DNA from 3 places in the Pseudoflavonifractor hominis genome. Region 1 is predicted to be linked to each of the others. Evidence: riboswitches for the same ligand, from Rfam matches in the RefSeq annotation. Region 1 holds a riboswitch; each other region holds the start of a gene.
What was found. A riboswitch is a leader RNA that binds a small molecule or an ion and turns the genes downstream of it on or off. The one in region 1 is predicted to bind cobalamin.

Region 1 (9,594 bases):
GCCGCAGGGAGGGGAAAAAGAGGGGATCTGCCAGCAGGACATCGGGCGTCGCCCAAGCGGCCAGCTCCGCCGGATCGCCAAACAGAAGCGTATCTGCGGTGAGAAAGGGCCGGTAAAGCTCCTTTAAAGTCCGGTAGGGGGCATAGAAGGCGCGGAGGATCCGGCAATTCGGATATTCCCCCCGGATCGCCCAGGCCAGTCCTTCCGTTGCAATGGGCGCTCCGATCAGGAGAAGGGTGCGGTTCCCTGTTTCATGTTCCACCGGCTTCTCTGGCGGGGCCCCCTTTGCCGCCGTGGAGAAACGGGACAGCCATCGCTCCAGTCCATAGCGTTCCAGCGGCAGGCCGCAGAAATAGGGGATTCCATAGTCGGCCTCCATTTGCCGTGCCGCCCCCAATCCTTCGGCCGTCACCACCCAGTTCAGGGCCGGCGCAGACCGGAGCTCTCCGCCCCCAAAACCTTCCTCCCCCCAGACACAGACCTGATACCCCCGGGTGGTCAAAGCCTCCGCCCCGAGGCGCAGCGGCTGTCTGGAGCCCAGCGCGAGATCGGAATAGCCCAGAATAGAGATCCTCTGGTTGTCACGCCCCTCCGGGCGCCTCCAAGTGGCCAGATTCCGCAGGGCCCGGTCCACGCCCACTGGTGCGGACTCAAATCCGGTGCAGGGGAACCTGAGTACCGGGACCCCCCGCTCGGCCAGACTCTCCTGTATCCCGGTATAGTCCATGCCGAGCAGTTCGGGAATTGCACTCCCCATAAGGCCGCAGAAAGCGCGGCCGCTGTGCGCAAAGCCTCTCGCAATTCCGTTGACTGCCGCTGCCTCGCAGCCCGCGGCCAGCTCCAGATCATCAAACCGTGAATGTTCCAGACGCAGTCCGGCGGTGGCGTCGTCCCCCAGTGTCAGACATCCGGTGCATCCTCCGGCAGTCAACAGAAAGGGGTAGGCGTCCCAGCTCTGGAGAAGGGACGCCACTCCGCTGAAATCCGGCGGCAGAACGGGCAGCGGCGCGCTGCCCCGGGGAATTTCCCCCACAGGCGGGGGAAAGGTGGACAGAATTTGCTCCAACTCTGCCACGGCATTCCGGGTGCGGGCCACCAGAGGCCCCCGCAGCAGAATCCGGACGGGAAGGCCAGCCTGCTCCGCAACCTGTTCCAGATCGCATTGCGTCAGCACCTCGGCACAGGAGGCGTAGAGCACGACCCCGCCTACGCCGGGGCGGCGTGCGGCCTCCCGAAGCCTGGCTGCCAGATGCTCCGCTGCCTGGCCGGCGGCGTAGTCCGCCCTCGTCAGCGGGCAGGGCAGGAATTGGTGAAGCTTCCCCAGCTCTGCCGCGCGCAGGTAAAGCGTCCGCACACAGGCCAGAGAACCGGCAGCCGCCAGGAGAAGATCCCCCCTTTGCCAAATGCGTTCCGGAAGGGTCATAAAATGCTTCCCGCCCCCCTCCGCCGAATAGGCTTCCACACGGCAGGCGTCACGCAAGCCCCTCCACCTCCTGTTCTGCTGCCCGGCGGCAGAATGCCTCCAGTGCCTCGTCCCCCAGTGGCCGGGGGCTGGTGGGCTGGGTATCCCAGAGCCGCTGGGCCAGTTCCAGAAAGCGCATGGCCGCCGCCCCGTCCGGTTCCAGATGGTGTACGGTGGTATGCAGATAATCCGCTCTTCGGAGCTGGCGGTCTTCCGGCAGGATACCGACGACTCTGGTCCCGGATTGCTCTGCGAAGGAGCGTACCAAGGCATCCTCTCCCGCTCCGTGGCTGCGGTTTTGGATCAGCCCGCCCAACAGGGGAGCGGCGCCGGAATAGCGGGCGACTCCGCGCATGATGTTGTTGGCGGCGTAGAGCGCCATGAAATCGGCAGAGGTGATCAGGTATACCCGGTCTACAAAATGTTTTCGCATGGGCACTGCGAACCCTCCGCATACCACATCGCCCAGGACATCGTACACCACCACGTCCCAGGGCTCCTCCAGAATGCCGAGCCGGTTGAGCTCGTCCGCCATGGCGGTGATGCCCAGGCCGGCGCACCCCGCGCCGGCCTGGGGACCTCCTGCCTCCACACAGGAGACGCCGAACGCCCCGGGAAAGACAAGCTGCTCCCGGGCTAGAAGCTCCTCCGACCTCCCCAGAGTCTCCAGCACAGTTGGGATTCGTCCCGACGTCAGGCAGCGGGTAGAGTCCGCCTTGGGGTCACAGCCGATGTGAAGCACCCGTTTCCCCGTTCGGGCAAAGGCCGCGGAGAGATGGGCGGCCACGGTGGACTTCCCGATCCCACCTTTTCCGTAAAACGCAATACGCAACATCTTGACTTTCTGCGCCTCCCTTGCATGTTGTCTGTAATTTTTAATTATATCACAGCGGAGACATCTTCCACTATTTCCATTTTCCCTTATTGAATATTGGTTTTTCCGATAGCAGATCTGCCCGTGCCTGCGGCTTCCCTGGGGGATCTGCTTGACTTCCGTGGGAAAGATTGCTATGATAATATCCACAATAAAATATTGTTTTTCGTCAAGTGTCCGCTTTGTTTGTGCGTTTCAGCGGAGAAAAGGGAATCGGGTGGAAGTCCCGAGCGATCCGGTCACTGTGAACAGGGAGCACTTTCACATATGCCATTGTGTAAATTACACGAGAAGGCGTGTCAGTGCGGCGATCTGTGAGCCAGGAAACCTGCTTGATGAAGTATGTTGATGCTTCCGGTCAAGGCCTCTCGACACAAATGGGACAGGTGATTTCCGCTGGAAACCCGGAAACGCTGTTTGTGCGAAGCGGACCTTTAATGGTCTGCTTTTTTTCCTCTTATGGGGTCTGACTCTGGAAGACGGCCGTGGAACCGGCACATTTTCTGCATCCGCAGGACTTGCGCGTTTCCAGATATAAGTTGGACCGAAAGAAGGAGGATTCTATGAATCTGAAAAAACGCCTGACTGCTGCGCTGCTGAGCGCGGCACTTGCCCTGTCTCTGGTGGCCTGCGGCAGCCCCGCCACCCAAGAGAGCCCCTCAACTGCCCCCTCCCCCAGCGCGGAACCCGCATCCGCCGGTCACACCGCAGACGATATGATCGTTTTGGCTGGTGCCCGTACTCTGGCCCCTGGTCTGGAGGATGTCTATTTCTCCCACAAGCTCCTGGGTGCATGGGAACCGCTGATCTCCGTGGATGAGAGCGGAAACCCCATGGGGGTGCTGGCTGAGAGCTGGGAGCGCAACGAAGACGCCACTGTTTGGACGTTCCACCTTCGGCAGGGCGTTAAGTTCCAGAATGGAGAGGACTTCAACGCTGATATCGTGGTGGAGAACTTCAACCGTTACAAGCTCATGGAGAGCGGCTATTCCCAGTATACTACATTCAAGGTGGACGAGCTCTACCCCGGCCTCATTGGCTGTGAGAAGGTCGACGACTACACCGTCAATGTCAGCTTTACCGACCCCATCCCCCGGCTGTTATTTAACATGAAGGACACTGCAAGCTGTATTTTCTACCCCGGCTCCTGGGACACGGAAACCGGGTACTTCACTGAGCAGCCTGTCGGCACTGGCCCCTATATTATCAAGGATATCAAAGAGGATGAGTACGTTGATATCACTGCTTTTGACGGCTACTGGGGAGAGCCCGCCAAAACAAAGAATATCCGCGTGCGCATCATCACTGACCCTCAGGCCCGCTATGCCGCCTTGGACAGCGAGGAGGTCATGGGGGTGCTGGACCTCGGGGCTATGCCTGCCGCCCTGGGGGACGAGCTTCTCAAGGATGACCGCTTTGCCATGGCGGTGCAGACCTCCAATATTACCCATATAATGCTTCTTAAGGGTGAGGGCACCAAATTTTCCGACATGCGTTTGCGTCAGGCGGTAAGTCTGGCCATTGACCGTCAGCTTATTGTGGACCAGCTCTGGGGCGGCTATGCCATGCCAACGCAGAACCTGATTAACCGTATGTGCCCCGACTGGGTAGAACTGCCCGTAGAGTATGATATGGACAAGGCCAAGGAGCTGGCCCGTGAGGTGCTGGGGGACGAGCGCCTTCCGTTGGATATGTATACCCGCTCTCTGTATCTGGACCGCGGCCCTTATAAGGAGATGATGGAGTATATCCAGTCCCAGCTTTCCCAGATCGGTATCGATGCCACCGTGAATGTGATTGACTCCTCTACTTACTCTGAGATGTCCAAGGCCGGTGAACTGGGGGCAAACTTCATGACTCATGGTATGTCCAACCTCAATGCCTACCACTTCCTGGATATCTATATGAGCAGCGAAGGGTCTTACAATAAATCCCAGCATTTGGCCTACAGCAACCCCCACGTGGACGAGCTGCTGGCCGAGATGAAGACCACCCTGGACGACGACCGTTTCCATGAGTTGGCCGTGGAGCTCCAGGAGATTGCCAACACTGAGTTGCCTGTTATTCCTCTGTTCTACGACACCAGCAACCTCATCTACAATCAGGAGCAGATTACAGGCTACGAGGATTTCAGTGACCATTTGGATCTGAGTCATCTTTCCTGGGTGAACGCGCAGTAACCGCCACACCGCGCCAAAGCTGTGCTTTGGCGCGGTGTTTTTCAAGGGAGGAATTTCATTGAATCAAACCCTGCGCTATACCGCAAAAAAAATATTGTGGACAATTCCCATTCTGGTCGGCATCACCTTTCTGGCCTTCGGTCTGGGGCTGGTTGCACGGGGAGACCCCGCTACCAATCGGGCCAGCGCCGATCCCAACTATATCCCCACTGAGGAGGAAATCCAGGAGCTCCGGGCGGAAATGGGGTTAGATGATCCCATTTTGGTGCAATACGGGCGCTGGATCTGGAACGCAGCCCACGGTGATCTAGGGGAATCCTATATTGACGACAAGCCGGTGCTGGGTGAGATTCTCCGGCTGCTGCCCAACACCCTCCTGCTGAGCGGAATGGCGTTGCTGGTCATTACTGTGGTGGGGCTTGCTGGCGGCCTGCTGCTTACACTGTTCCGGGACAAATTCATTGACCTGCTCGGGCGAGTTTTACTGGTGTTTCTGATGTCTATTCCTGGTTTCTGCCTAGCCTATTTTATGATCTGGCTGTTCGCCCAAAAGCTGCGTATCTTGCCCACCAGCGGCGCGGAGACACTGTCCTGCTTCCTCATGCCCTGTCTTGCTATTTCCATCGGCTCGGCCTGTGTGGTTATCCGGCTGCTTCGCTCTTCCATTCTGGGGGAGCTTAGCAAGAATTACATTCTGACCGCCCAGGCCAAGGGCCTGCGGAGGGGCCAGCTCATTTCCCGTCATGCACTGCGAAATTCTCTAGTTCCCTCCATTACTTATATCGCCAATACCTTCGGCGGTCTTCTGGGAGGCTCCATGATCACGGAGAGCGTATTTTCCGTCCCAGGAATCGGAAGCTACGCCCTCACCGCCATCAATAATCGGGACTATATCGCCATACAGGGCTATGTGCTTTTTACCGGTGTTGTCTTTGTTCTGGTCTGCCTGCTGGCCGACCTGATCTGCGCCTGGCTGAACCCGCAGATTCGATTGGGGGGCTGAGCATGCGTGGTAAAAAAGTCTTGTTCATCCTTTCACTAACTGTGCTTGTTCTTTTCCTGCTGGTAGGGGTCTTTGCTGATTTTCTGGCACCCTGCGACCCCAACGCGGTGGATATGGCCAACGGCCTTGCCGCCCCCTCCACTGAACACTGGCTGGGTACCGACCATATCGGCCGTGATCTGCTGAGCCGGCTTATCTACGGCAGCCGCTCTTCTGTGTTCATCGCTTTCTTCGCCACCGGATGCACTCTGTTGCTGGGCATGACTATCGGCCTGGTGTCCGGTTATCTGGGGGGATGGATAGATCAACTGATTCAGGCTGTGGTCAATATCTTCCAAGGAATCCCCAGCGCCGCTTTTGTGGTCGCCATCCTGGGACTGCTGGGCCCCGGTATGCGCAGTCTGCTGATCGCCATTGTGGTCAGCTCCTGGGCTGGATTCTCCCGTATTGTGCGCAATCAAGTTCTGGAGATCCGCGAGCTGCACTATATCGAGGGCGCACGGGCCATGGGCGGCGGGAGCTTCTATATCATGCGGCGCCATATCCTGCCCAATATCTTGCTCCCTCTGCTGGTTCTAATCGCCACACGGATCGGCTCTACGGTGCTCACCGTGGCCGCCATGAGCTACCTGGGCCTGGGCCTGCGGGCACCCGCAGCGGACTGGGGGATCATGATTAACGACGCCAAGCTCTACTATGTGAAGGATTTTCTTGTTCTACTGGCCCCTGCGGCCTGCCTGACTCTGTTCTGCCTGAGCATCAACTTGATTGCTGATTATCTCCGGGACTGCCTTGACCACGATGACGGCGCGGCCCGCATGCTGTAAAGGGAGGACGCACATGGAACTGTATACAAAGGACCTCTGCGTCCGCTTTGCTACCCGTTCGGGTGATATTCCCGCCGTCAACCATGTCTCCCTCGCATTTTCGGAGCGACAGGTCACCGGCATCATTGGAGAGACGGGCAGCGGCAAGTCTGTGCTGGGCCTGTCTATTCTCGGACTGCTTCAGTCCAACGCCTCTGTCACCGGACAGATCTTTTTGGGAGAGCGGGAGCTCACTGCCCTGTCCGAGCGGGAGCTGTGCACAGTCCGCGGCAGAGAGATTGCTCTGGTGGCTCAGAACCCGGCCACCTCATTGAATCCCAGCGTGCGGGTGGGACGCCAGATCGAGGAGGTCTTCCGTCTGGCTGGAAAAAGTACCCCAGACTGCCGGAGACTCACGCTGGAGCTTCTCAGGCAGATGGCCTTTTCCGACCCGAAGCAGATTGCAGGTGCCTACCCCTTCGAGCTCTCCGGTGGCATGCGCCAGCGTGTACTGACAGCCATCGCTGTGGCTGCACGTCCGCAATGGCTGATCGCAGATGAGCCCACCAAGGGACTGGATGCAGTGGTGCGCAATCAGGTTTACGACACCTTCTGTATGGTACGGGACCAGTACCGCGTCGGCTTTATCGTCATTACCCACGACCTTCTGCTGGCCCGCAAATTCTGCGAGCGTATCGTTGTCATGTACTGCGGCCGTGTCCTGGAGACCAACGCGGCGCGGGAACTGTTTGAGCACCCTAGGCACCCCTATACCCAGGGGCTTATCGCCTCGCTGCCCCACCTGGGCATGAAGCCTATGGCGGGCTTTTCTCCCGCCTTTACCGACCAGCCCTCCGGCTGCGTATTCCATCCCCGGTGCCCTTACGCGGAGGCTCGTTGCCGGCATACAGAGCCGAAATCCATCCCCTGTGGAGAAGGGAGCGTGTGTTGCCATCGCTACGCTTGAAGTCCAGCACCTCTCAAAAAGTTTTCACTCCAACCGCCTTCGCGGACGCACCCACAAGGCGGTGGACGATGTTTCCCTCGCCATCGGGCCCGGACAAACTTATGGGCTGATGGGGGAGTCCGGTTGTGGCAAATCCACTTTGGGTCGGATGATTACCCGGCTTCTCCCGGCCTCCTCCGGGACAGTTCTCTATGACGGGACGGACCTCTTGGACATTCCTCAGCGAAAGATGCTCCCCTACCGCCGGCGCATTCAGATGCTTTTTCAGCACCCGGACACTTCGCTAAATCCGCGGATGACAGTGCTGGACAGTCTGCGGGAGCCCTTTCTGCTCCACGATCTGCCCGGCAAGCAGGATATGGATGAAATAATTCGCGCCCATATCGAGCCCTATGGCATTCAGCCGGAGCTGCTGGAGCGCCGGGCCTCCCAAGTCAGCGGCGGCCAGATCCAGCGCATTGTGCTGGCACGCATCATGCTGCTCCAGCCTGAGTTTATTGTACTGGATGAGCCCACTTCTATGCTGGATGTGTCGGTACAGGCCCAGATCATGGATCTGCTACACCAGGTTCAGCTCCGAACCGGAGTATCGTATCTTCTCATCTCCCACGACCTCGATCTGCTGCGCCACGCGAGCAGCCGGATTGGCATCATGTACCGGGGAAAGCTGCTGGAACAAGGGGAGACAGAGGCCGTACTGAATGCCCCTACCCACCCCTATACCCGGGAACTGATTGAGAACTTTTCCTATATGAGGGATTAAACGCCCATTGGGAGGTGACCTCTGTGACGCTTCAAAATCTAAAATATGTGGTTGCAGTGGCGGAGCACGGTTCGTTTTCTGCGGCCGCCAAGGCCCTTTACATCTCTCAGTCCACCCTGTCCTCCGCAATCAAGGAGCTGGAGGCCGAGCTTGGAACTCAACTCTTCCTGCGGAGTAACCGCGGTATCCAGCCCACCCCCGACGGGGAGGACTTCCTGCGCTATGCCCGCGAAATTGTGGAGCAGAGCCGCGCCCTGGAACGGCGTTATCGCCACCGGAGATATGCGCCTACACGGTTCGCGGTTTCGACCCAGCGGCTTCCCTTTGCCGTCCGGGCATTCCAGAGATTTATGGAGCAGCTCTCCTGGAACAGCTATGATATCGCCATCCGGGAGTGCCCAACCTATACCATTATTAGTGACGTGGCTGCTGGAAAAAGTGATGTGGGGGTGGTGGCCCTGCACGACCAGTACATTCCAGCACTGGAAAAGACCTTTGAGATAAACCATGTGACTTTCACCGAGTTAGAACGCTTGCCAACGTATGCCTTCCTGCGTAGAAGTCACCCTCTTGCGAAGCGGGACAAGGTCAGCATGGCCGAACTGCTCCAATACCCCTTCGTAACCTATGACCAGGAGGCGGATCGCTCTGAATACACCGAAGAAGTTGTGTTCCATCAGATTGCGGAAAAGACCGTTCACGTCTCCGACCGGTGCAGCAAGGTGGCGCTGGTTCGGTTTACCGATGCGTTCAGCATAGGTCCGGACCTGACCAACAGCAACGCCGATGCCTTCCACAGCGGGATGGGTGAGATTGTTGCCATGCCGGTAGAGGAGATCTCCGACTCACTCCATGTCGGATATCTGCTGCAAAAGAATGTGGCGGTCTCAGCCGCCATGGCAGTGTTTCTGGACTATCTGCGGGACGATATTATAGTGTTAAAGAAGACTCTTTAGTAACGTTAGATTCGTTTTTATTGAAGTGTCCGGCACAGGATCCACGGAAGACTGTATAAAAAATGCGCCGTCCGGCTTGAGCCGGATGGCGCACGTTTCTTTTGTTAGTGTAAAATTATCGTAGGCAAAAGAAAAAGGGAAACGGTGAAAACATCGCTTCCCTTGGGGCTCCAAAGTCAGTAGAATTGTGAGTTGAGAACAAACACCTACTGCAAAGGAGTCCCAAGGTAATGGTAACAAAGTTAGAGACACAAGGCAAGCAGATTTTTCAGTGGGGCGAGAAGTTTGTAGACATCGCCACACTGGAGAAAGCGGTGTACGAAGCCGTTCTCTCCCTCGGCCGCAATATCATGCGCCAGTGCATAGAGGAGGCGGATCGGACGCTCGCTCGGCAGCGGGACCGTGGGATGTACCGGGACAAGGGCTACCGGCCCACCACGCTCAAAACAGTGATGGGCGAGGTGGGGTACCAGCGCCATGTCTACCTGCTGTCCGGGGCCGCGGAGCAGCCCAGGGCAACGGTATACCTGCTGGACAGGAGCATGGGCCTTGACACGGTAGGCCTTTTCAGCGATACTGTGTG
Region 2 (10,991 bases), on a different contig from region 1:
TTAGCCAGCAGCTCCAGCGTGGCGTCGTTGTCCACGCTGTGGCCGCACAGAGCCCCGCAGTGGCCGTGGTCGGTGTACTCGCACATGCACACGTCGGTGATGACATAGAAGTCGGGATAGGACCGCTTGATGAGGCGCACCGCCTCCTGCACCACGCCGTGCTCATCCCAGGCGGAGGAGCCCGTGGCGTCCTTGTGCTCCGGCAGGCCAAAGAGGATGCACCGGCCCACCCCGTGAGCCAGACAGTCCTCCACCGCCTGTCCCACGCTGTCCAGCCCGTAGTGGAGCTGTCCCTCCAGCGAAGGGATGGGGCGGGTGCCCGTCAGAGTCTCGTCCACAAAGATGGGATAGATCAGGCTGTCGGGGGAGAGACGGGTCTCCCGGCACAGCTTCCGGATGCTCTCATTGCCCCGCAGGCGGCGGGGCCGAATGCTCAGGTCCATGGAAATGGCCTCCTTGTTTTTCTTGCTTGTCAGACGGGCTCACCCCCGGGCGCACTCCACCGCGCACTCGGTCAGGGCCTCCAGAGTGGCCGAACGGGCCACCCGGACGGGGATGCCGCTGCGCCGGGCCTCGGCGGCGGTCTGCTCCCCGATGCATATGCCGGTGATGCGGGAGAGGTCGGCCCCCTCCCCCACCGTGGCGAGAAATCCCTTCACCGTGGAGGCCGAGGTAAAGGTCACCAGATCCACCCGGCTCTCCTCCACCGCCTCCCGCAGAGCCTGGCTCTTGGGATTGCGGTAGCAGGTCTCATAGATAGCCACGTCGTTATATTCCAGTTTAGCGCGTTCCAGCGCCTGCGTCAAGGCGGGGGATCCCTCCCTGGCACGCAGGAGGAGGACCCTGCCCGCAGCCTGGGCGGCCAGCGCCTCGCCCAGGTGGGATGCGTCGTAGACCTCCGGGATCAGGTCGGCCTTCAATCCATGCCCGGCCAGCGCACGGGCGGTCCCCGGCCCGATGGCAGCCAGGTGCACCCCGGCCAGCGCTCTGGCGTCCAGACCCATCCGCTCCAGAGCCGCCCAGAGGAACTCGGCCCCGGCGGGGCTGGTGAGCGCCAGCCACTCATACCGCTCCAGGTGCCCCAGCGCCTCCTCCATCTCGGGACAAGGTGAAAGGGGGATGGTCTCGATGCAGGGGTGCTCCCACACCTGGGCCCCCAGGGCACGCAGCCGTCCGGTCAGCGTCCCGGCGCGCTCCCGGGGCCGGGTGACCACCACCTGCTTGCCCCGCAGGGGGAGCCGGTCAAACCAGTCAAATTCCTCCGCCAGGGCACACACGCCCCCTACCACGATGACGGCGGGGCTGCGCACCTCCGCTGCGGCCGCCCGGGCGGGCAGCTCTTCCAGGGTGGCGGAGATCCGCCGCTGGTCGGGGGTGGTTCCCCGCTCCACCACGGCGGCCGGGGTGGAGCCGTCCATTCCGGCGGCCAGAAGCCCGGCGCAGATGTCCGGAAGGGCCGACACCCCCATCAGAAAGACCAGAGTACCCTTCGCGCGGCACAGGGCCGCGAAGTCGATATCCAGCTTCTCCCCCGCCCGGCGGTGGCCGGTGATGATGTGGAGGGAGGAGCAGAAATCCCGGTGGGTCACCGGGATGCCCGCGTAGGCCGGGGCCGCAATGGCGGAGGTAATGCCGGGCACCTCCTCAAAGGGGACGCCATGCCGGGCCAGGAGCTCCAGCTCCTCCCCGCCCCGCCCGAAGAGAAAGGGATCGCCCCCCTTGAGGCGGACCACCACCTGGTTCCCGCTCCCCTCCTCCAGGAGGATGCGGTTGATCTCCTCCTGGGGCACGGGGTGGCATCCGGCGTTCTTGCCCACATCGATCCGCCGGGCCTTCGCCGGGATGAGGTCCAGAATGGCGGGGCTCACCAGGCGGTCATAGACCACCACATCGGCCTGGGCCAAAGCCTCCCGCCCCTTGACGGTGAGCAGGCCCGGATCTCCGGGGCCGGCTCCGACCAGAATCACCTTACCCATGGCATTTCTCCTCCTTGATCCGTGCGCCCAGGCGGCTGCCCAGGGCCTCGGCCTCCTGCCGGCTCCCCCGGATGGTCTGCCGCCGGCCGGTCTCATCCATACCGGTGAGGAGGAGCTCCTCACCCTCGATCACGGCGTAGGCGGCCACCGGAGAGGAACATCCTCCGTCCAGTACCCGCACAAAGGCCCGCTCCGCCAGGGCACAGTCCCGGGCGTCCGGGTCATTCAGGCTCTCCAGCCACGCCGGGGCGTCCCGCCGGGTCTGGACGGCCAGGATGCCCTGCCCGGCGGCGGGGAGCATCTCTTCCGTGGAAAAATACCGGGCGATGCGCCCCTCCAGTCCCAGGCGGCACAGTCCCGCGGATGCCAGGACCAGGGCACCGTACTCCCCGCTGTCCAGCTTGCGCAGCCGGGTCTGCACATTCCCCCGGACCGGCCGGACTTCTACTCCGGGAAAGAGGCGTTCCAGCTGGAGCGCGCGCCGCCGGCTGGCACAGCCGATGGGCTTCGTCCGATCCAGCTCTGCCGCACCCTCGGGCAACACCAGCACATCCCGGGGATCGGCCCGGCGGGGAAAGGCCACCACCGGCAGCTCCGGATGGGTCTCCATGGGCAGGTCCTTGAGGCTGTGGACGGTGATATCCACCCGCCCCTCCAGCAGAGCCGCGTCCAGCTCCCGGACAAACAGGCCCTTTCCGCCCACCTGGTCCAGCGTCCGGTCCAGGATCTTGTCCCCGGTGGTCTTCATGGTCACCAGCTCCAGCTCCACACCGGGACAGAGGGCGCGCATGGCCTCCATTACCAGCTCGGATTGCCGGACGGCCAGCAGGCTCTCCCGGCTTCCGATACGGATCACGCTCATTTCCACTCCTCCAATGTCCGGCGCACCGCCCGGGCCGCTCCGGCCACGGCCCGGTGGTCCCCGTTGCGGGAGACCATGCCGGCGATCAGTTCTCCGCCCTCACAGATGGCGGGAAAGAAAAAGGTACACTCTCCGGGCGCGTCGGCCACGCTGACAGGGATGCCCAGGCTCCGGGCCTCCTCCCCCACCGCGGCGTTCACCTGGCGGTCATCGGTGGCGGCCACCGCCAGGTCCGCCCCGGTCAGATCTCCCGGGGCGTAGGGGCGCAGCACATACTCCGCGCCCTCCAGCCGCTCTTTCACCTGAGGGGCCACCACCCGCACCCGGGCCCCAAAGCGCAGCAGCACACCGGTGCGCCGGGCGGCTACCGTTCCGCCGCCCACCACCACGGCCCGCTTGTCCCGCAGGTCCACAAAGAGGGGAAACAGCATTCTGTTTGGTTCCATGGCCCTTCCTCCTCTCTATGCCCGGGTGTGGGCGCGGATCTTACGGGCGCAGTGGGTCAGGTCCTCCGCGCTCAAACAGCCCTTCAGATTCCCGGCCAGCAGCTCCACCGCCCGGCTCACGGCCAGTTCGGCGGCCTCTTCCGGCTCCAGCTCCGCGCATCCGGCGGCCAGCACCCGCTCCAGCACCGCCGCCTTGACCTCTTCGATGGCCCCCAGGCTGGAGCGATAGCCCTCCCACTGGCGGAAGCGCTCCATGGCGGCGGTGAGGATGGCCTCCCCCTCCGGCGGGATCACCCGCTCCACGCCGCAGCCCAGGGTGTCGATGTTGTAGAGGGTCACGTCTGCCCGCTCCCCCACCTGGGGGGCGATGTCCCGAGGGATGGCCAGATCCACCAGCAGACGCGGGGGCCGGGAGAGGGCGTCGTACTCCTCTGCCCCCACCGTATAGTGGGGACTGGTAGTGGCCGAGAGGAGGAGATCCATTCCCTCCATGGCCTGGTAGCGCTCCTCATAGGGGGCCACAGCACACCCAGCGGGGACCACGGTCTCCCCATGGCGGTAGGTACGCAGGGTCACGGTCACGGCGCACCCCGCCTCCCGCAGGAGCCGGGCCGAGAGCCGTCCCATCTCCCCGTTGCCGATGACGAGCGCCCGCTTGCCGGCCAGACCCCCGGTCTCCGCCTGGAGGACCTCCACCGCCCGGGCCGCCGAGGAGGGGGACACGCCGCTCACACGGACCTTGCTCCGCAGCTCCTTCCCGGCCGACACCGCAATGCGGAAGAGGGTCTCCAGCACGCTGTCCGTACTCCCCGCCCGCCGGGCGATGGTCAGAGCCTCCCGCACCTGGGAGAGGATCTGATCCTCTCCCCAGATCCGGGAGCGCAGGCCGGCAGCCACCTCAAAGAGGTGGCGTCCCGCCTCCTCCCCCGACAGCGTCCGGAAGGCTCCGTCAAAGAGGGAGAGTTCCACCCCCGCAGCCTCGCAGAGGAGCTGGGGTCCGGGGGGCAGCTCCCCCTCCCAGGAGCAGTAGAGCTCGGTGCGGTTGCAGGTGGAGAGGAGGACACAGCCCCGGATGCCGGGCCGGCGGGCCAGCTGGGCGCAGACCTCCTCCACCCGTCCCTTGGTAAAGGAGAGCCGCTCCCGCAGGGCGATGGGGGCCCGCCGGTCGCTCAGGCCGCAATAATAAATGCCCATCTCAGTCCCGGTCCTTTCCCGGCGCGAAGAGGACGGAGAAATAGCGGCTCTCCGGGTCCATGTCGGCCGCCCGGGGCCAGACCTGCTCCTCCTCCATACCGCAGTTGGAGACCGCCATGGCCCCCTCCAGCCGTCCGTGCTGCTCCAGCGTCTCCAGGAGTCCGCCCAGACGCCGTCCGGCCTTCATGTAGATCTGATTGGCGGGGAAATCCACGCAGTCCTCCACGCTGTGGCTGGCCGGAACGATGAGGAGCCGCTCCTCTCCCTGGCACAGGCTGATGCCCAACCGGGCGGCCACGGCGCAGAAGGAGGGCACGCCGGGGATCAGGCGGGCCTCGTAGCCCCGCTCGGCCACCCGCTCATGGATGTAGAGATAGGTGGAGTAGACCGACGGGTCTCCCAGGGTGATGAAGGCCACGTTCTTCCCCTGATCCAGCAGGGCGCACAAGGTGTCGGCGTTTGCCTCATAGCTCTGCGCCAGCACCTCCTTGTCCCGCACCATGGGGGTGGGGCAGGAGAGGAGCTCCTTCCCCTCGATATAGGCCTGCACGATCTTGCGGGCGGTCTGCTCACCGCTGCCCTTGTCGGGCATGGCCACCACGTCGGCCTCCCGCAGAATGCGCACCGCCTTCAGGGTGAGCAGCTCCGGGTCCCCGGGACCCACCCCCACGCCGTACAGTATTCCTCGCTTCATCTCATTTCCTCCTTGTTGAGCAGCTCTAATATGGCCCGGCGGACCGCCCCAATGGTGGCGGCCGAGCGGGGCAGATCCATCCCGTCCTCCCGGGCCAGGACCTCCATCAGATGGGCCATCCGGGGCAGACGCAGGTGGTTTTCCCGCAGGAGTCCGGGCTGGCAGACCAGCTCCTCCGCCGTTCCCTCCCCCGCCACGCGCCCTCCGCTGAGTACATAGGCGTAGTCGCAGTAGAGGGGCACGATGTCCATATCGTGGGTGGCCAGCAGAATGGTCATCTCCAGCTGGTCCCGCAGGGCGGTGAGCAGGCGCATCAGCTCGCTCACCCCCTGGGGATCCAATCCCGCGGTGGGCTCATCCAAAATCATCACGCTGGGCTCCATCACCAAAACCCCGGCGATGGCCACCCGCTTCTTCTGTCCATAGGAGAGGGCATGGGTGGGCTTGTCCCGCAGGGCGGTCACCCCCGTGCGCTCCATGGCCAGCTCCACCCGCCGGCGCACCTCCTCCGGCGGCAGACCCAGGTTCACCGCTCCGAAGGAGATGTCCCGGTACACGTCGGCGGAGAAGAGCTGGTCGTCCGGGTCCTGAAAGACGATGCCCACCTTCCGGCGCAATTCGGGCAGATCCCGGCGGGCATAGGATACCTCCTTCCCGTCCAGCAGCACCTGCCCCCCGGAGGGAGTGAGCACCCCGTTCAGGTTGAGAAAGAGGGTGGACTTGCCTGCGCCGTTGGCCCCCAGAATCCCTGTGACCGCCCCCCGGGCAGCCCGGATGGAGATGGCGTCCAGGGCCCGAGTGCCGTCCTCATAGGTATAGCACAGTTCCCTTGTCTCGATGGCGTAGTTCATCCCAGCAAGCTCCTTTCCAGCGCCAGCGCGCCCAGCTGCGCCGCGCTCACTCCGGCCAGCACGGCATAGAGCCACTTCCCCGGCACGGCGTCGGCAGGCAGTGTGTCCAAACGCCCCTTATAGCCCCGGGATTCCAGGGCGGTAAAGGAGCGCTCCCCCTGCCGCCAGGCCCGGAGGAAGAGCATGGAGACCAGCGTCCCCATGCTCTCCAGGCTTCTGCGCCAGCCCTGGTAGCCCAGCCGGGATTCCTGGGCCACCCGGATGCGTCCGGCGGTGTCCGTGAGGACAAAGATGAAGCGGTAGATCAGCTCCATCAGCTCCACCAGGAGCTTGGGCACCCGCAGCCGCTCCAGGGCCAGGGTCACGTCGGTGACGGGGGTATTCAGGGAGAGAAAATACATGGCCGACACCGCTCCCATGGCCTTACACAGCACCATGAGACTCAGATCCCGGTATTCCGCCGTGATCCCCCAGCGGAAGCGGCCCAGAAGCTCCACCGCCCACAGTGCGCCCTCCTCCGGCGAGAGGGGACGCACCAGGATGGTGAGACAGCCCACGGCCAGAAAGGCCAGCGGGACCTTGAGAAAACGGAGGACCGTCCTCAGCCTCTGCCCGCCCAGCCACACATTGAGTCCCCCCATCAGAAGCAGGGTGGCCACTCCCACGGCGGCGCTGTCACAGCACACGCACAGGAGCAGGGGGATCAGCGACAGCCACAGCTTGGGGATGGCGTCCACCCGCCGCAGGCGGGAGGCATAGGCATAGCGATCGGTCCCCATGTGGTCACGCGTCCTTGTTGTCCGGTTTCCGGGCGGTGATGCGGCCCAGGATAAAGCACACCACGCCGGACCCCACCGCCGCCTGGAGGGCGAAGAGCAGGGATTCGATCTCGCCGCTGGCCGGCTCCAGGATGGGCTCAAACCAGGGTTCAAACCCGGGCACGCTCTCCTCCACCAGCTCGGCGGCCATGCCGTCGGCTCCGCCGAACTCGGCCTCCCGGCACAGCCACAGAGGGGCCGCCGCCAACAGGATCACCAGCAAAATGAGGATGGTATTTTTCTGCCAGACTTTCATGTTCCGTCCCTCCTTACAGCACCGAGAGCTCCAGCAGCTCATCCCGGGCATACTTCTCCAGCACGTTGAAGACCACTACCGTCAGCAGACCCTCGGCCACGGCCAGGGGGAGCTGGGTGACGGCAAAGATGGTCAGATACTCCCCGATGTTTCCGTAGACCATGCCCAGCTGCACCGAGGTGGTCACATAGGTCACCAGGTCCCCCAGCGCGGCGGCGCAGAAGACCGCCACGGCGGGGCGGGCCTTCAGCTTCTTGAGCAGCAGGTACACCCCCCAGGAGACAAAGGGCCCCACGATGGCCATGGAGAAGACATTGGCCCCCAGGGTGGTAATGCCGCCGTGGGCCAGCAGAAGAGCCTGGAACAGCAGCACGATGAGCCCCAGCACCGTGGTAGCGGTGGGCCCGAAGAGGATGGCGCCCAGTCCCACACCGGTAGGGTGCGAGCAGGAGCCGGTGGCCGAGGGGAGCTTGAGGGCCGAGAGCACAAAGGCGAAGGCGCCGCACATGGCCAGCAGCACCTTGGCCCGGGGGTAGTCCCGCACCCTCTTCTGAATAGAGCGCATACCGGCGGCCACAAAGGGCACGCACACGGCCATCCAGCCAAAGGCCCAGGGCCGGGGGAGATAGCCCTCGGCGATGTGCATGGCCGAGGCGCTCACGGTGAGCACGCCCAGCGCCATACACAGGGCGGCGGCCAGGCGGACACAGGAATCCAATCGTTTCATGGTACATTCATCCTTTCCCAATTTGCACTTTGGTCAAAGGTCCCGCCCCAGCGGGACCGGTCCTGCGCCCGGGCTCACCCGGTACCGGCTTTTGAGTTCCACTGCTTCTTCACGGGAAACACACCTCCTATCATCCGTAGCGGTATGGTTTGCCGGCATGGCCGGCGCGGTCTGCGGCAGGTCTTCCGACTCTGGCCTCATGGCGCGCCCGTGTCTTCCCGGCCCGAAGGGGCCAGTGACTTGTATGCGGGTTTGCTCTTCCATCACGGCAGCGGGACTGTGCGGGATTCTCACCCGTCTTCCCTTTTGAAACCGCCCCGCAGGGCGGTTACCGCAGACCGTCTCTTCTATCCCCGGAGCACGCTCCGGTGAGAAAGCGTCTCGGCGCTCAGTCCGGGCGCTTGTCTCCCTCTTCTTCCCCCTGGGCCGCCAGGGCGTGGCCGGCAAAGAGGGCCCGGAAGGCCGGGTATTCCCCCAGGCCCCGCAGCACACATTCCACCGTATAGCCCTCCCGCTCCAGGCGGCTCTTCCAGGAGTCCTCTTCCTCGCCCGCCATGTCGTTGGCGGCGTGGTCCCCCGCCACCACCATGAAGGGCTGGAGTCGTACCCGGCGCACGCCGCTGCACTCCCGCAGGCGGCGCAGGACCTGGTCCAGGGTGGGGTATCCCTCCACCGTCCCCAGAAAAGCCCGGTCCCAGCCCCGGTCGTGGAGGGCATACTCCAGCAGGGCATAGGCGGAATTGGCAAAATGCTCGCTGCCGTGGCCCATAAAGACCAGGGCCTCATCTGCCTCCGGAGCGGGGATGGATTCCATCACCGCATCGGCTGCGGCCAGATAGTCCTCCGCCGTGGTGAGCAGGGGTTTGCCCACCACAAAGCGGGCAAAACGCCCCCGCCAGGGCTGTGCCTGGGCACAGAGCTTGTCATATTCCTCTCCATTGAGGATGTGGGTGGGCTGGAGGAGCACGTCCTCATAGCCCTCCCGGGCCAGGCGCTCCAGGGCCTGGTCCACATTGTCGATCTGTACGCCGTCCCGCCGCGCCAGCTTGCGCAGGATCATGCCGCTGGTAAAGGCCCGGAACAGCGTCCGGTCCGGCAGGGCGGCGGCCACAGCCGCCTCGATGCGGCTGATGTTCTTCTCCAGCGTCTCGGGATAGCTGGTCCCGAAGGAGACCATCAGAAGTGCTTTCCCCATGGTATCTCACCTCACGTATTACTCTCTCCGGTCTCCGGAGGCCAGGTAGAGCAGGGCGTTGCAGATGGCTGCGGCGATGTTGCTCCCCCCCTTGCGGCCCCGGGCCACGATGTGCTCCCCTCCCATGGAGAGGAGCAGTTCCTTGGACTCCACCACGTTGACAAAGCCCACCGGCACACCGATGACCAGCTCAGGCCGGAGCCGTCCCTCCTCCATCAGCTGGCAGGCCCGCACCAGAGCGGTGGGGGCGTTGCCCAGGGCCAGGACCACGGGCCCTTCCAGCCCGGCGGCCCGCTCCATGGAGACAGTGGCGCGGGTCTCCCCCCGCTCCCTGGCCTCGGCGGCCACATCCGGGTCGGACATAAAGCACACCACGCGGCCGCCAAAGCCCTCCAGCACCCGCTTGTTGATGCCAGCCCGGGCCATCTGGGTGTCGGTGACGATGGTGCAGCCCTTCCGCAGGGCCTCCACCCCCCGCTCCACCGCATGGGGAGAAAAGACCAGATTGTCGGCATAGTCAAAGTCGGCGCTGGTGTGGATACACCGCTTCACCACGGCCAGCTGCGGGGCCGGGATGTCCCGCTCCCCCAGCTCGGAGGCGATGATCTCCATACTCCTGGCCTCGATCTCAGCGGGGGCCACCCGCTGCAAGTGGATCTCTCTCATGTCCTATTCCTCCCGGTTGAGAATGCGGTAGACCCGCTCCATATCCAGCCCCGCACGCACGGCGTCGGCCAGAATGTCATACTGGCGCTCCTTGTAGTCCGTCCAGTCCAAGACAGCCTCCTGCTCGCCCAGCCCTCTGGCCTGGCGCAGGCAGTTGACCAGCGCTCCGGCGCAGCCGCCCTGATCGAAAAGGCCGTGGACATAGCTGCCCCACACATTGCCCCGGGCCAGACCGTCGGCCTTCTCCACGCCGTCCAGGGTGTGGAGGCGGGCGCAGCTCCCGGCAGCATCGCCCCGGGCGGTCTCGCCCATGTGGATCTCATAGCCCTCGAACGCCACGCCGTTCATGCCCGCAAAGATTCCCTCCAGGCCGTGAAAGACGCCCTGGACCCGGGTGCGGGTCTTTTCTCCCCGGAACACGGTGCGCCCGGGCAGCAGGCCCAGGCCGGGCAGGCTTCCGCCCCCCTCCACGCTGTCGGGGTCGGAGACCTCCTCCCCCAGCATCTGGTATCCGCCGCAGATGCCGATCACCGCGCCGCCCCGGGCGGCGTGTTTGCGGATGGCGCTCTCCAGACCGCTGGCGCGCAGCCAGCGCAGGTCGTCCAGGGTATTCTTGGTGCCGGGGAGCAGGATGAGGTCTGGCTCCCGCAGCTGGGCGGGGCTGGACACATACCGGAGGGAGACCTCGGGGATGCGCTCCAGGGGGTTGAAGTCGGTGAAATTGGAGAGCTTGGGCAGCCGGATCACCGCCAGGTCGATGAGGCCCACCCCGCCGCCGTTCCCCAGCCGCTGGGAGAGGGAGTCCTCGTCGTCCAGGTCCACGTTCACCATGGGCACCACGCCGGTCACGGGGATACCGGTACGCTCCTCCAGCATGGAGAGGCCGGGGCGGAGGATCTCCACGTCTCCCCGGAATTTATTGATGACAAATCCCTTGAGCCGTGCCCGCTCCTCCGGTTCCAGCAGAGCCGCCGTGCCGTAGAGGGAGGCAAACACCCCGCCCCGGTCGATGTCGCCGCACAGGAGGACCGGGGCGTCCACCATGGCGGCCAGGCCCATGTTCACGATGTCCCCGTCCTTCAGGTTGATCTCGGCAGGGCTTCCTGCCCCCTCAATGACGATCACGTCATATTCCCGTGCCAGGCTCTCATAGGCCTCCAGGATCTCCGGGATGAGCTCCCGCTTGTAGGCGAAATAGTCCCGGGCCTTCCAGTTGCCCCGGGGCACGCCGTTGACGATGAGCTGGGAGCCCACGTCGCTCACCGGCTTGAGCAGGATGGGGTTCATCCGCACGGAGGGCTCGATT
Region 3 (10,991 bases), on a different contig from region 1:
GCGGGCGGATGAGGGGATGAGCCGGTTTCTCCCCGCTCCAGGGCTCCAGCAGCCGGGGGGCGCCCAGGAGCACCCGGCTCTCCTCGATGGCCCTCCGGGCCTCCCCGGTGAGGGTGTCCGGATTTCCCATGCCCACGCCGATCAGATAGACTTTCATGGCCGCTGCACCTCCCAGTTCCTTTGAAATTCCGCCAGCGTCTCCCCCCGCTCCCGGGTGGGACGCTCCACCACGATCAGCCGGCAGCCCGTGTCCCGGGCCGCCGCGCACTTCTCTTCAAATCCTCCGGCCGCACCGCTCTCCTTGGTCACCAGCACGGAGATATCCAGCTGCCGGATCACGGCCCGGTTAAGCTCCGCCGAAAAGGGCCCCTGCATGGCGATGATCTGTTTCGGTGGAAACCCCGCTGCCTGACAGGCCTCCAGAGAGGACACGCTGGGCAGCACCCGGGGATAGCATCGCTCCCGCAGCCCTGGCTGGGCGAAGGGAGCGAGCTCCTTGCTGCCCGTGGTGAGCAGGATGTTCCCCGGCAGCTCCCGGCACAGCTCGGCGGCGTCGGTCAGGCTGGCACAGCGCAGGAAGTCCCCCGCCCCCTCTTCCGCTCGAACGATCCGCCGGTAGGGCAGGTCCAGCTTCTCACAGCAGGCGCGGATCTGGGCGGTGACCTGTACGGCATAGGGGTGGGTGGCGTCGGCCACGCAGCAGAAGGGGCGGCTTTTCATCAGCTCCTCCATTCCTGCCGCGTCCAGCCGTCCGGTGTGGACCGCGATCCCCTCCCCCTCGGGCAGGAGTGTGGCCCCGTAGTCGGTGGCCACACAGACGGTCACCCGGCAGTCCCGCTGGGCCAGCCACAGGGCCAGCTCCCGGCCCTCCGTGGTGCCGCCAAAGAGCAGGACCTCCATCTCACATCCCCCGCTGGAGGTAGCCCCGGGGGGTGACCATCTTTCCGCCGATGAGGCAGGTCTGCCGGTTGCCCACAAAGACCGTGGTAAACATGTCCACCTGGGTCTCCCGCAGCTGGGCAAGGGTGCAGGTATGGGCCTCCTCCCCGGCGCGGCCGATGTTGCGGACATAGCCGCACACGGTATCCGGGCTCTTCTCCTCCAGCAGGATGTCACAGGCCCGCTGGAGATAGTCGGCCCGGCTCCGGCTGGAGGGATTGTAGAGGCAGAGCACAAAGTCGGCCCGGGCCGCCAGGCGCAGGCGATTTTCGATGGTCTCCCAGGGAGTCATCAGGTCGGAGAGGGAGACCACTGCAAAGTCGTGGGTCAGGGGCGCGCCCAGTACGGCGGCTCCCCCACAGGCGGCGGTGATGCCGGGGACCACCTCGATCTCGATGGGCGGATAGTCCCGGGATACCTCGTACACCAGGGCCGCCATACCGTACACCCCCGAGTCGCCGGAGCAGACCAGGGCCACATCCCGGCCGGCCGCTGCCTCCTCCACCGCCATACGGCAGCGGTCCACCTCCCGGCGCATACCGGTGGAGCGGCGCTCCTTGTCGGGGAACTGCCCCTCCAGCAGGGCAATATAGGCGGTGTAGCCCACGATCAGGTCGCAGCGCTCCAGCGCCTCCACGGCCCGCCCGGTCAAATCGGCCCCGGCGCCGGGGCCCAGTCCTATCACGGTCACTCGCATGGTGTTTCCTCGCTTCCTTCTTCAAATGAGACGGCCCATGGCCGCCGGGCCACCGCAACGGTGACCCCGTCTGCCGCCTGCTTGGGGACCAACAGCGCTCCCCCCGCCCGCACGGCGGCACGCTCGCAGACATTGTCCACCCCGGTCACCGAGCGGACAAAGGCGGAGGGGGTAAAGGCTCCTGGTGTCTCGGCCAGTTCCTCCGCCGTCCAGACCCGCAGGGGCAGCCCTTGGGTCCGGCAGAACTCCAGCAGCCCCGGCTCCTCCTGTTTCAGATCAATGGTGCTCACCTGGAACACCGCGCGCGGATGGAGCCGGAAGGCCTTCAGGGTCTCCTCCACCGCCCGGGCAATGGCCTCGGCGCTGGTTCCCTTCCGGCAGCCGATGCCAAGGGTGAGCACCGGTGGGACAAGACGCAGGGTCACCGGGCAGGGTGCCTTTTCCACATCCGCAGTCAGGACGATCCCCACCTCAGACGGCCCCGACGAGAGGCCCTCCGGCCGCTCTCCCTGTATAGGAAAATCACTTTGCAGCCCTACGGAATCCCCCGCCAGAAGGGCAGCGGACACCCGTTTGGCCGCCATTTTACTGTCAATGTATAAACCTTTACACTTTGCCCAGCTATCCACCGCGAAACGCCCGTTCACATCAGTGGCGGTGGAGATGGCTGCCGTGCCGCCCGTGAGCCGGGCCACCCGGCGGGCCAGGTCGTTGGCTCCGCCTACATGGCCGGAGAGGAGTGGGACCACCCAGGCCCCTCCCTCGTCCACACTGACCACGGCGGGGTCGGTATACTTGTCCCTCACCCAGGGGGCGATGGCCCGGACCGCGATGCCGCAGGCCCCCACAAAGAGGAGCCCCTCGCAGTCGGTAAAGCGCGCTCCCGTCCAGTCGGCCAGCCGCTCATAGGAGGCTGTCCCCAGTTCCTGGGCCAGCCGTGCCGGGAGGGCCAGCTTCACTTCCTCCCCCTGTTCCTCCAGTGCCCGGGCCAGGGAGCAGGCCAGACCATATCCCCGGCGGGTGAAGGCGGTGAGGGCCAGTCTCATACCTCGATCCCCTTCCGGCAGCCGTGGGTAAAGGTCGGGTCATAGAGCTTGGAGCGCTCATAGTCCTCTCCCAGGAACCGTCCCACGGTGATGAGGGCGGTCTTGGTGACGCCGTTGGTACGGGCGGTCTCCGCCAGGGTGGAAACCGTACAGCGGAACACCCGCTCCTCTGGCCAGGTGGCCTTGTAGACGATGGCCGCCGGGGTGTCGGGGGCATATCCCCCCGCCATCAGCTCCCGCTCCACCTCCTCCAGCAGGCCCGTGGAGAGGAAGAGCACCATGGTGCAGCCGTGGCTGGCCATCTTGCGCAGTGCCTCTCCCTCGGGCACCGGCGTCCGCCCGGCCATACGGGTGATGATGACGCTCTGGGAGACATCAGGCAGGGTGTACTCCGCCTGAAGGGCGGCCGCCGCGCCGGAGAAGGAGGAGACGCCCGGCGTCACATCGTAGGAGATCCCATCCACATCCAGGGCGTCCATCTGCTCCCGGATGGCCCCGTAGAGGGAGGGGTCCCCTGTGTGGAGCCGGACGGTGGTCTTGCCCGCCGCCTCGGTCTCCCGCATGACGGCCAGAACCTCCTCCAGGGTCATGGAGGCGCTGTCATAGACCTGACAGCCCTCTTTGCGGTACTCCAGCAGGGCCGGATTGACCAGGCTCCCCGCGTAGATGATCACGTCGGCCTCCCCCAGAAGGCGGGCCCCCCGGACCGTGATCAGGTCGGCCGCACCCGGTCCGGCGCCAATAAAATGGATCATAAGGATTCTCCTTCCCCGCGCCTGTGGCGCGCCAGCAGTTCACTGGCCCCCGGGGTCTGCCCCAGCAGGCCAAAGCGGTTGGAAAAGACCACCGCCTGAATTTCCATCTCCTCCCCCGCCCGATGGCGGAGGTTCTCATAGAGCGCCCTGGTCAGAGAGGCCATCACGTCCTCCCGCAGCCCCGCCTCCTCCAGAAGCTCCAGGGCCGCGTCGGTAGTGGCAGCTTCAAAGATCCGTTCCACCAGCCCCCGGGGCGCGCCGCACAGGGCGGCGTGGGCGGCCATGGTCTCCCGGCGGCCGTCCGCCGTCCGGGAGTGTGTGTTCATGGCGCCGCCGGCCACCTTCACCAGCTTGCCCAGATGCCCTACCAGCAGGAAGCTGGAAAAGCCCAGCCCCGCCGCGTGGTCGATGGCTGCGCCCAGGTAATTGCTGCAGGAGATGCAGCCCTCCGTCTCCAGACCCAGATGGTCCCGGGCGTAGTCCTCCCCATAGTTGCCCGGCGTGACCAGCAGGTGCTGTACCCCGGCGGCATGGGCCATGTCCAGCTCCAGCGTGATGGAGTCCACCAGAGCCGCCTCGCTCATGGGGCGGACGATCCCGCTGGTCCCTAGGATGGAGATCCCACCCTGGATCCCCAGCCGTGGGTTGAAAGTCTTGCGGGCCAGCACCTCTCCCCCGGGGACGGAGATGACCGCCTCCAGTCCGCCGTGGTCCCCTGCCTCCCGCAGGGCGGCCGCGAGCTGCTCGGCGATCATCCGGCGGGGGGTGGAATTGATGGCCGCCGCGCCGGGGGGCTGGTCCAGCCCAGGTCGGGTCACCCGGCCCACACCTTCTCCCCCGTCCACCCGCAGCGTGCCGTCGCTCCGCCGGGAGACTCTGGCATAGATCCGCATGCCATCGGTCACATCCGGGTCATCCCCGCCGTCCTTTTCCACGGCACACATGGCCCAGTCCGCTCCAGCGGACCAGTCCAGCAGCTCCACCTGCACCCGCACGCCGGCGGGGGTGTCGATCTCCACTCCGGCCGGGCGAATACCAGTCAGCAGGGCCTGCGCCGCGCCCCGTGCCGCCGCCGCGGCACAGGTGCCGGTGGTATAGCCGCAGCGCAGCCGCTGCCGCCCCACCGGGATATAGTATTCCAGCTTCGGCATGCTCCACCTCCCCACAGAAAAAGCCCGCCTCCAGAGGAGACGGGCCGCAGATCTGCACAGGCAAACAGCGGCGCTCTCCACCTAAGAGCGACGTCGGCCAAAAGGCAGGTCTCCTGGCTTGCGCTTCTTCCGCCGGCGTCCCTTCTCGGCAGAGCCAATGGGTCTGACGCCTTTGTCCGCGCTTACAGTAGAGGTAAGACTGCGCCGGATTTTCACCGGCTTCCCTTTTCAGCGGCGAGCCCTCGCCGCACCGTTTGGCAGTTACTAGACATTAGTATAACCATATCCCCGCAGAAAGTAAAGTGGATTGTCTATTTTGTACACATCTTTTCCCATAGAAATGCCCTGCGGACGGGGACATCCTCCCATCCGCAGGGCATTTGGCTTATACTGACTCCGTTCCTTCCGGAAGGGAGGGCTGGACACACGGGAATTCCACCTCCACGGTGAAGAGGTCGGCGTCGGTCCGCAGCCGGAAGGTTCCGCCGCAGGCCTCGGTAAAGCTCTTGGCGATGGCCAGACCAAGCCCGCTCCCGCCGTCGCTGCGGCTCTCATCCCCCCGGACAAAGCGCTCTGTGAAGTCCTTTTCCCGGGACAATTCCTCCCGGGAGATGTTCTGGACGCACACCCGCCCGCTCTCCCCGTTGGTCTCCAGGGTGAGGTAGGCCCGGGAGCCCTCCAGACTGTACTGGAGCACATTCTGGATCAGGTTTTGAAAGACCCGGTAGAGCCGGTCGCCGTCCGCCCGGATGAGGACCGGCTCCGCCGGAAGCCGGGTGCGCAGATCCAGACCGCTTGCGGCGATGGGCTCGGCCTGGTCGGCCAGGGTCTGCCGCAGCAGCTTGGCCAGGTCCAGCTCCTCCCAGTGGAGATTCAGATTTCCGGAGGCCGCCTTGCTCACGTCAAAGACCTCCTGTACCATGTTCTTCAGGCGCTGGGCCTTGTCGTTGAGGATGGTCACGTAGTCCCGCACATGGTCAGGCAGTTCCTCCTCTTCCAGAAGGGCCGCATAGCTCAGGATAGAGGTCAGCGGGGTCTTGAGGTCGTGGGAGACGTTGGTGATGAGCTCTACCTTCATCCGCTCGCTGCGCAGCCGTTCCTCCACCGCCTGCTGAAGGCCGCTGTCGATGTCGGCTACCGCCTGGGAGAGCCCGGCCAGAGGTCGCTCCGCCGCCAGCATGGTCCCCTGCTGTTTCCTGCGCACCGCCTCGATCTGATCGGAGAGAGCCCCCAGGTCTTCGATCATCGCCCGCTCCTCCTTCCAGTGGAGAAAGACGATCCCCAGCAGCACCAGCCCCACCAGCCCGATCAGGAATGGGACCCAGATCCGGATAGAGCCGCTGCGCCAGGCCGACAGAAACAACTCCAAGTCAAAGGCCGCGGCCCCCAGGGCCAGAATCACCACGGCCATCAGGTGGACCACTCCGCTCCGCATGGCCCGGCGCTGGAGGGGCAGGTCCAACCCATCTCCCCGCAGCTTTCCCGCCAGCCAGCCGCAGAAACTCACCCGGCACAGACGGCCCCGATTGCAGAGGAAGTCGTTGAGGTAAAACACCAGAATCCAGCACAGGCCGATGGCAAAGACCAAGAAAATAGGATCAGCAATATAGGACAGGGACACCATCAGCGGTCCCACCAGGAGCGCCAGGAGGAGCAGCTTGATCTCCAGCCAGATCTTCCCCGTGAGGCGTCCAGCCGCCCGGAAGGTCAGCGCCATCCAGCGCCGCCACAGGAGGCTCCACACCACCAGCGCCACACCCAGCAGGAAGCAGCCTCCCACGATACATACCGCAAGGCGCTTATATCTCAGGGTCTCCGCCACTTGATAGATCCTGTTGGTGTTGGGGCCGTAAAAATCCACCGGTGTTTCGGCCGCCGCCAGCCGGATCGTCACGCCGTCCCACGGCTTCCCGCTGCCGTCAGCAGGCTCCTCCCCGCCGGGCTCTTCAGGGACCGCTGTCGCCATGGGAGTGGCTGCCCCAGTGATGCTGGAGAGATCAACGCCCTGGCCGCTGTCGGTCCAACCTCCGCCCACAAAGAGCTCGGTGTCCAGATTGCGGTAGCCGGGCAGTTCCCACTGCTCCCACCGGTCCCGGTAGACTTCGTCTCCATAGACATCCACCTCGGCACCATCCTTCCAGATCTGCACCTTGCCGTCCCGGTACTCCAGATAGAAATTATAGCCCGGTTCCTGATGTCCCATCAGATTTCCCGTGATGCCGTTGAGGTTGCTGGCCAGCAGCTTCTCGTCCTTCCAAATCCCCCAGCGGAGGTTTTCATCCTGGAAGCAGGAGGGCTCTTCCCCGGTCAACACAAACTCCAGCATGGTATGCAGGTCATAGCTGATCTCCCTGCGGAAGCGCCGGGTATCCTGATAGTCGCTGTGGAAACCGTCCATAATGTCTCTCAAGTGCAGACTACGGGCGCCCAACAGTCCGATACCTCCAAAAATGGCCATGAGCGTCAGTCCGATCAGGAGGAACAGCACACTCAAAATACCTTTACTTTTTTTCCATTTTGTATCCAATGCCCCACACCACCTTTAAATACTCCGGTTCCTTTGGATTGAGTTCGATCTTCTCCCGGATGTGCCGGATATGGACCATGACCGTGTTTTCCGAGGCATAGGCCTCCTCCCCGTCCCACACCCGGCGGTAGATCTCCTCAGCCGGAAAGATCCGTCCCAGATTGCGCATCAACAGATCCACGATGCGAGTCTCAGTAGCGGTGAGTCGGACCGGTTCTCCATCCACCCGAAGCTCCAGCGCCTCCGGCAAATAGGTAAGACGGCCGTTGACGATCTCTCCGCTCCGCTCTTCCGCATGGACGTCCCCCAGCCGGGTATACCGACGCAGCTGACTGCGGACCCGGGCCAGCAGCTCTTGGGGATTGTAGGGCTTGGACACATAGTCGTCCGCCCCCATGGAGAGTCCCAGGATCTTGTCGCTGTCCTCACTCTTGGCAGAGAGCACGATGATGGGCAGGTTCCGTTTCTCCCGGATCTTCATCAGTGCGGAGAGCCCGTCCAGCCTGGGCATCATCACGTCCAGCAGGATGAGCTGTACCGAGCGCTCACAGGCCAGCTCCAGTGCCTCCAGGCCGTTGTAGGCCCGCAGCACCCGGTATCCCTCCTTCTCCAGCAGCAGGGCAATGGCCTGGACGATCTCCCGGTCGTCATCTACTACCAGTACACACGCTTCCATCTAGACATCTCCTCCACCGTTTGAACTTCCCCGATCGGTCCCGATCTCCTTCCGGCAAGGATAGGATAACAGGCGCTTCTTATGGTTTTCCAGGGGCATTTCTTAGCAATTTCTTAACGTTATCCCATCATAGCATTTGATCCGTCCGCCGTCAAAGGGCATAAAAAAACGTGCGTGCCCCGATTGGGACACGCACGTTGCAGTACAGCAAGAGAAACTCTTACTTCAGCTCGACCTTGGCGCCGGCCTCCTCGAGCTTCTTCTTCATCTCCTCGGCCTCGTCCTTGGAGACACCCTCCTTCAGAGCCTTGGGAGCGCCCTCGACCAGGCCCTTGGCGTCAGCCAGGCCCAGGCCGGTGATCTCGCGGACAACCTTGATGACCTTGATCTTAGCAGCAGCGTCGAAGCCGGCCAGAACCACGTCGAACTCGGTCTTCTCAGCAGCAGCCTCGCCGCCGGCAGCGCCACCAGCAGCGGGAGCGGCCATAGCAGCAGCGGAAACGCCGAACTCCTCCTCCAGAGCGTGCACCAGCTCGGACAGCTCCAGAACAGTCAGGCCCTTAACCTCTTCAATCAAAGCAGTGATCTTCTCGCTAGCCATGATAAGATACCTCCTAAATTCAATCATTTAAAAAATAAGTTTGAGTCTCCCCAGTGCGGGGATGCGGGGAACAGAACCGCTGTCAGGCGGGTACTGACGTACCAACCTTACTCGGCAGCGGGAGCCTCCTCGGCGGGAGCAGCCTCGACGAAGCCGCCCTTCTCCTCGGCGATCGCCTTGAGGACGATAGCCAAGCTGGTGATGGGAGCCAGCATGGTGCCCAGAACCTGAGCCTGCAGGACTTCCTTGGAAGGCAGGTCGGACAGAGCCTTGATCTCGTCCAGAGACAGCACCTTGCCGTCCATGAAACCGGCCTTGATGGTGAACTTCTCGCCGTTGAACTGCTTGGCGAACTTCGCGATCACACGCATGGGAGCGATGGGGTCACCATGGCTCAGGGCCAGAGAAGTGGTACCATTCAGAACGGAATCCATCTCCTCCAGACCCACGTTGTTGATGGCGAAACGAACCAGGGTGTTCTTCACAACAGCGTAGTCCAGCTCGTTCTTGCGGCACTCGGCACGCAGGGCGGTATCCTCGGCAACGGTGATACCCTTATAGTCCACCAGAACACCGCTGGCAGCGGTCTTCAGCTTCTCAGTCAGGTCGGCGACAATGGCCTGCTTCTCACTCAGAACCTTTGCGTTAGGCATGTGGGATTCACCTCCATGAAATAAAAAATGCTATTCTCATGCTCAAAGCACGAAAACAGCACAAAGAAAGCTTCTTCACTTGCTGCATTCTCGGCGGGGCTTATGGCTGCCCGCTGTCTTTGAACACGCGAATTATTATATCACCCCGGACAGGCTATGTCAAGCATAACCTGTCCGGAAATGATCTTTTTTGTGGGGACGGATGTACTCCGCCCTGTCACGCTATGGCTCGCGCACAATCGGGGCGCGGCCTTCGCGCTTCCTTGGGCACGCTCCGCACCCTCCGCTGCGGCACACTGCGCCCCGCTCCGCCGGAAATGCCGCTCCCCCTACGGGGTCGCCTGTTTTCCGGTCTGCGCGGTTCACTGTGCGCCTGCTTCGGGCGATTCGCGCTTCTTACACCAGCTTGGCGCCGTTGATCTTCACACCGGGGCCCATGGTGGTGGCGGTGACACAGCTCTTGATATACTGACCCTTGGCGGCAGCGGGCTTAGCCTTGATGATGGCGCCCATAAGAGCGGTGAAGTTCTCGGTCAGCTTCTCAGCGCCGAAGGACACCTTGCCGATGGGGCAGTGGATGATGTTGGTCTTGTCCAGACGGTACTCGACCTTACCGGCCTTGATCTCCTTGACAGCCTTGGCCACGTCGGGGGTGACGGTGCCGGCCTTGGGGGAGGGCATCAGGCCCTTGGGGCCCAGGACCTTACCGAGGCGGCCAACCACGCCCATCATGTCGGGAGAGGCGACGACCACATCGTAGTCGAACCAGTTCTCGGACTGGATCTTCTGCACCAGGTCCATCTCGCCGACGAAATCAGCGCCGGCCTCCTTGGCGGCCTCAGCCTTGTCGCCCTTGGCGAAGACCAGCACGCGCTGGGTCTTGCCGGTGCCGTGGGGCAGGACGATGGCGCCGCGGACCTGCTGGTCCGCATGGCGGGAGTCAACGCCCAGCTTGACGTGCAGCTCGACGGTCTCGTCGAACTTGGCGGTGGCGGTCTTCACGACCAGGTCCATAGCCTCAGCGGCATCATAGAGAGTGCCCTTCTCGATCTTCTTGGCGCTCTCGACGTACTTCTTACCTCTAAACATTGCTTCTCCCTCCTTCGCCTTAGTCGCCCACGACAACGCCCATGGAGCGGGCGGTGCCGGCGATCATGCTCATGGCGGACTCGATGCTGGCCGCATTCAGGTCGGGCATCTTGGTCTCCGCGATCTTGCGGACGTCCTCCTTGCTGATGGTGGCAACCTTGGTCTTGTTGGGCACACCGGAACCAGACTCGATGTTGCAGGCCTTCTTGATGAGCACGGCGGCGGGAGGAGTCTTGGTGATGAAGGTGAAGGAGCGGTCGGCATACACGGTGATGACGACGGGGATGATCATGCCCACGTCATTCTTGGTGCGCTCGTTGAACTCCTTGGTGAAAGCGGCGATATTCACGCCATGCTGGCCGAGGGCGGGGCCCACAGGGGGGGCGGGAGTCGCCTTGCCGGCAGGAATCTGCAGTTTGACGTAACCAGTAACTTTCTGTGCCATTTGAAACAGCACCTCCTACTTAAATGTGGTTGAGACGGAATTGATACAATTCCTCCCACGTGCGGGGGATACGGGGTCTTTCACCCGTTTAGTCGTCGACCCGCTCCACCTGATCGAGCTCCAGCTCGACAGGGGTCTCACGGCCGAACATCTCGACCACGACGCGCACTTTGCTGCGCTCCAGGTCGATCTCTTCCACGGCGCCCAGGAAGGACTCCAGCGCGCCTTCGGTGATCTTGACGCGGTCGCCCACTTCATAGCCGACCACGACTTCCTTCTTCTCCACACCCATGGAGGCAACCTCCTCCTCGGTGAGGGGAATGGGCTTGCTGCCCGAACCCACAAAACCAGTCACGCCGCGCACGTTGCGCACCAGGTGCCAGGTCTCGTCGGTCATGACCATCTTCACCAG

Region 2: another riboswitch for cobalamin. It lies ahead of H8S34_RS00640 (energy-coupling factor ABC transporter permease); the one in region 1 lies ahead of H8S34_RS11595 (ABC transporter substrate-binding protein).
Region 3: another riboswitch for cobalamin. It lies ahead of cbiD (cobalt-precorrin-5B (C(1))-methyltransferase CbiD); the one in region 1 lies ahead of H8S34_RS11595 (ABC transporter substrate-binding protein).

Annotation. Positions count from the first base shown of each region.
Region 1 covers NZ_JACOPR010000007.1:126,247-135,840, reverse strand. The annotation lists gene H8S34_RS11605 (nitrogenase component 1) at 1-1,480, opposite strand, end outside; gene H8S34_RS11600 (nitrogenase iron protein NifH) at 1,473-2,297, opposite strand; cobalamin riboswitch at 2,491-2,686, shown strand; gene H8S34_RS11595 (ABC transporter substrate-binding protein) at 2,900-4,516, shown strand; gene H8S34_RS11590 (ABC transporter permease) at 4,575-5,519, shown strand; gene H8S34_RS11585 (ABC transporter permease) at 5,561-6,346, shown strand; gene H8S34_RS11580 (ABC transporter ATP-binding protein) at 6,360-7,292, shown strand; gene H8S34_RS11575 (ABC transporter ATP-binding protein) at 7,255-8,055, shown strand; gene H8S34_RS15180 (LysR family transcriptional regulator) at 8,079-9,011, shown strand; gene H8S34_RS11565 (UPF0236 family transposase-like protein) at 9,242-9,594, shown strand, end outside.
Region 2 covers NZ_JACOPR010000001.1:121,994-132,984, forward strand. The annotation lists gene hemB (porphobilinogen synthase) at 1-443, opposite strand, end outside; gene cobA (uroporphyrinogen-III C-methyltransferase) at 483-1,976, opposite strand; gene hemC (hydroxymethylbilane synthase) at 1,969-2,838, opposite strand; gene H8S34_RS15065 (precorrin-2 dehydrogenase/sirohydrochlorin ferrochelatase family protein) at 2,835-3,284, opposite strand; gene hemA (glutamyl-tRNA reductase) at 3,300-4,478, opposite strand; gene cobI (precorrin-2 C(20)-methyltransferase) at 4,480-5,172, opposite strand; gene H8S34_RS00625 (ATP-binding cassette domain-containing protein) at 5,169-6,023, opposite strand; gene cbiQ (cobalt ECF transporter T component CbiQ) at 6,020-6,802, opposite strand; gene H8S34_RS00635 (energy-coupling factor ABC transporter substrate-binding protein) at 6,807-7,097, opposite strand; gene H8S34_RS00640 (energy-coupling factor ABC transporter permease) at 7,111-7,824, opposite strand; cobalamin riboswitch at 7,983-8,175, opposite strand; gene H8S34_RS00645 (sirohydrochlorin cobaltochelatase) at 8,213-9,019, opposite strand; gene H8S34_RS00650 (precorrin-8X methylmutase) at 9,038-9,685, opposite strand; gene H8S34_RS00655 (cobyric acid synthase) at 9,689-10,991, opposite strand, start outside.
Region 3 covers NZ_JACOPR010000001.1:138,718-149,708, forward strand. The annotation lists gene cbiE (precorrin-6y C5,15-methyltransferase (decarboxylating) subunit CbiE) at 1-157, opposite strand, end outside; gene cobK (precorrin-6A reductase) at 154-900, opposite strand; gene cobJ (precorrin-3B C(17)-methyltransferase) at 902-1,636, opposite strand; gene H8S34_RS00695 (cobalt-precorrin 5A hydrolase) at 1,627-2,682, opposite strand; gene cobM (precorrin-4 C(11)-methyltransferase) at 2,679-3,437, opposite strand; gene cbiD (cobalt-precorrin-5B (C(1))-methyltransferase CbiD) at 3,434-4,588, opposite strand; cobalamin riboswitch at 4,675-4,858, opposite strand; gene H8S34_RS00710 (sensor histidine kinase) at 4,974-6,998, opposite strand; gene H8S34_RS00715 (response regulator transcription factor) at 7,090-7,791, opposite strand; gene rplL (50S ribosomal protein L7/L12) at 8,012-8,392, opposite strand; gene rplJ (50S ribosomal protein L10) at 8,500-9,045, opposite strand; gene rplA (50S ribosomal protein L1) at 9,442-10,134, opposite strand; gene rplK (50S ribosomal protein L11) at 10,154-10,579, opposite strand; gene nusG (transcription termination/antitermination protein NusG) at 10,668-10,991, opposite strand, start outside.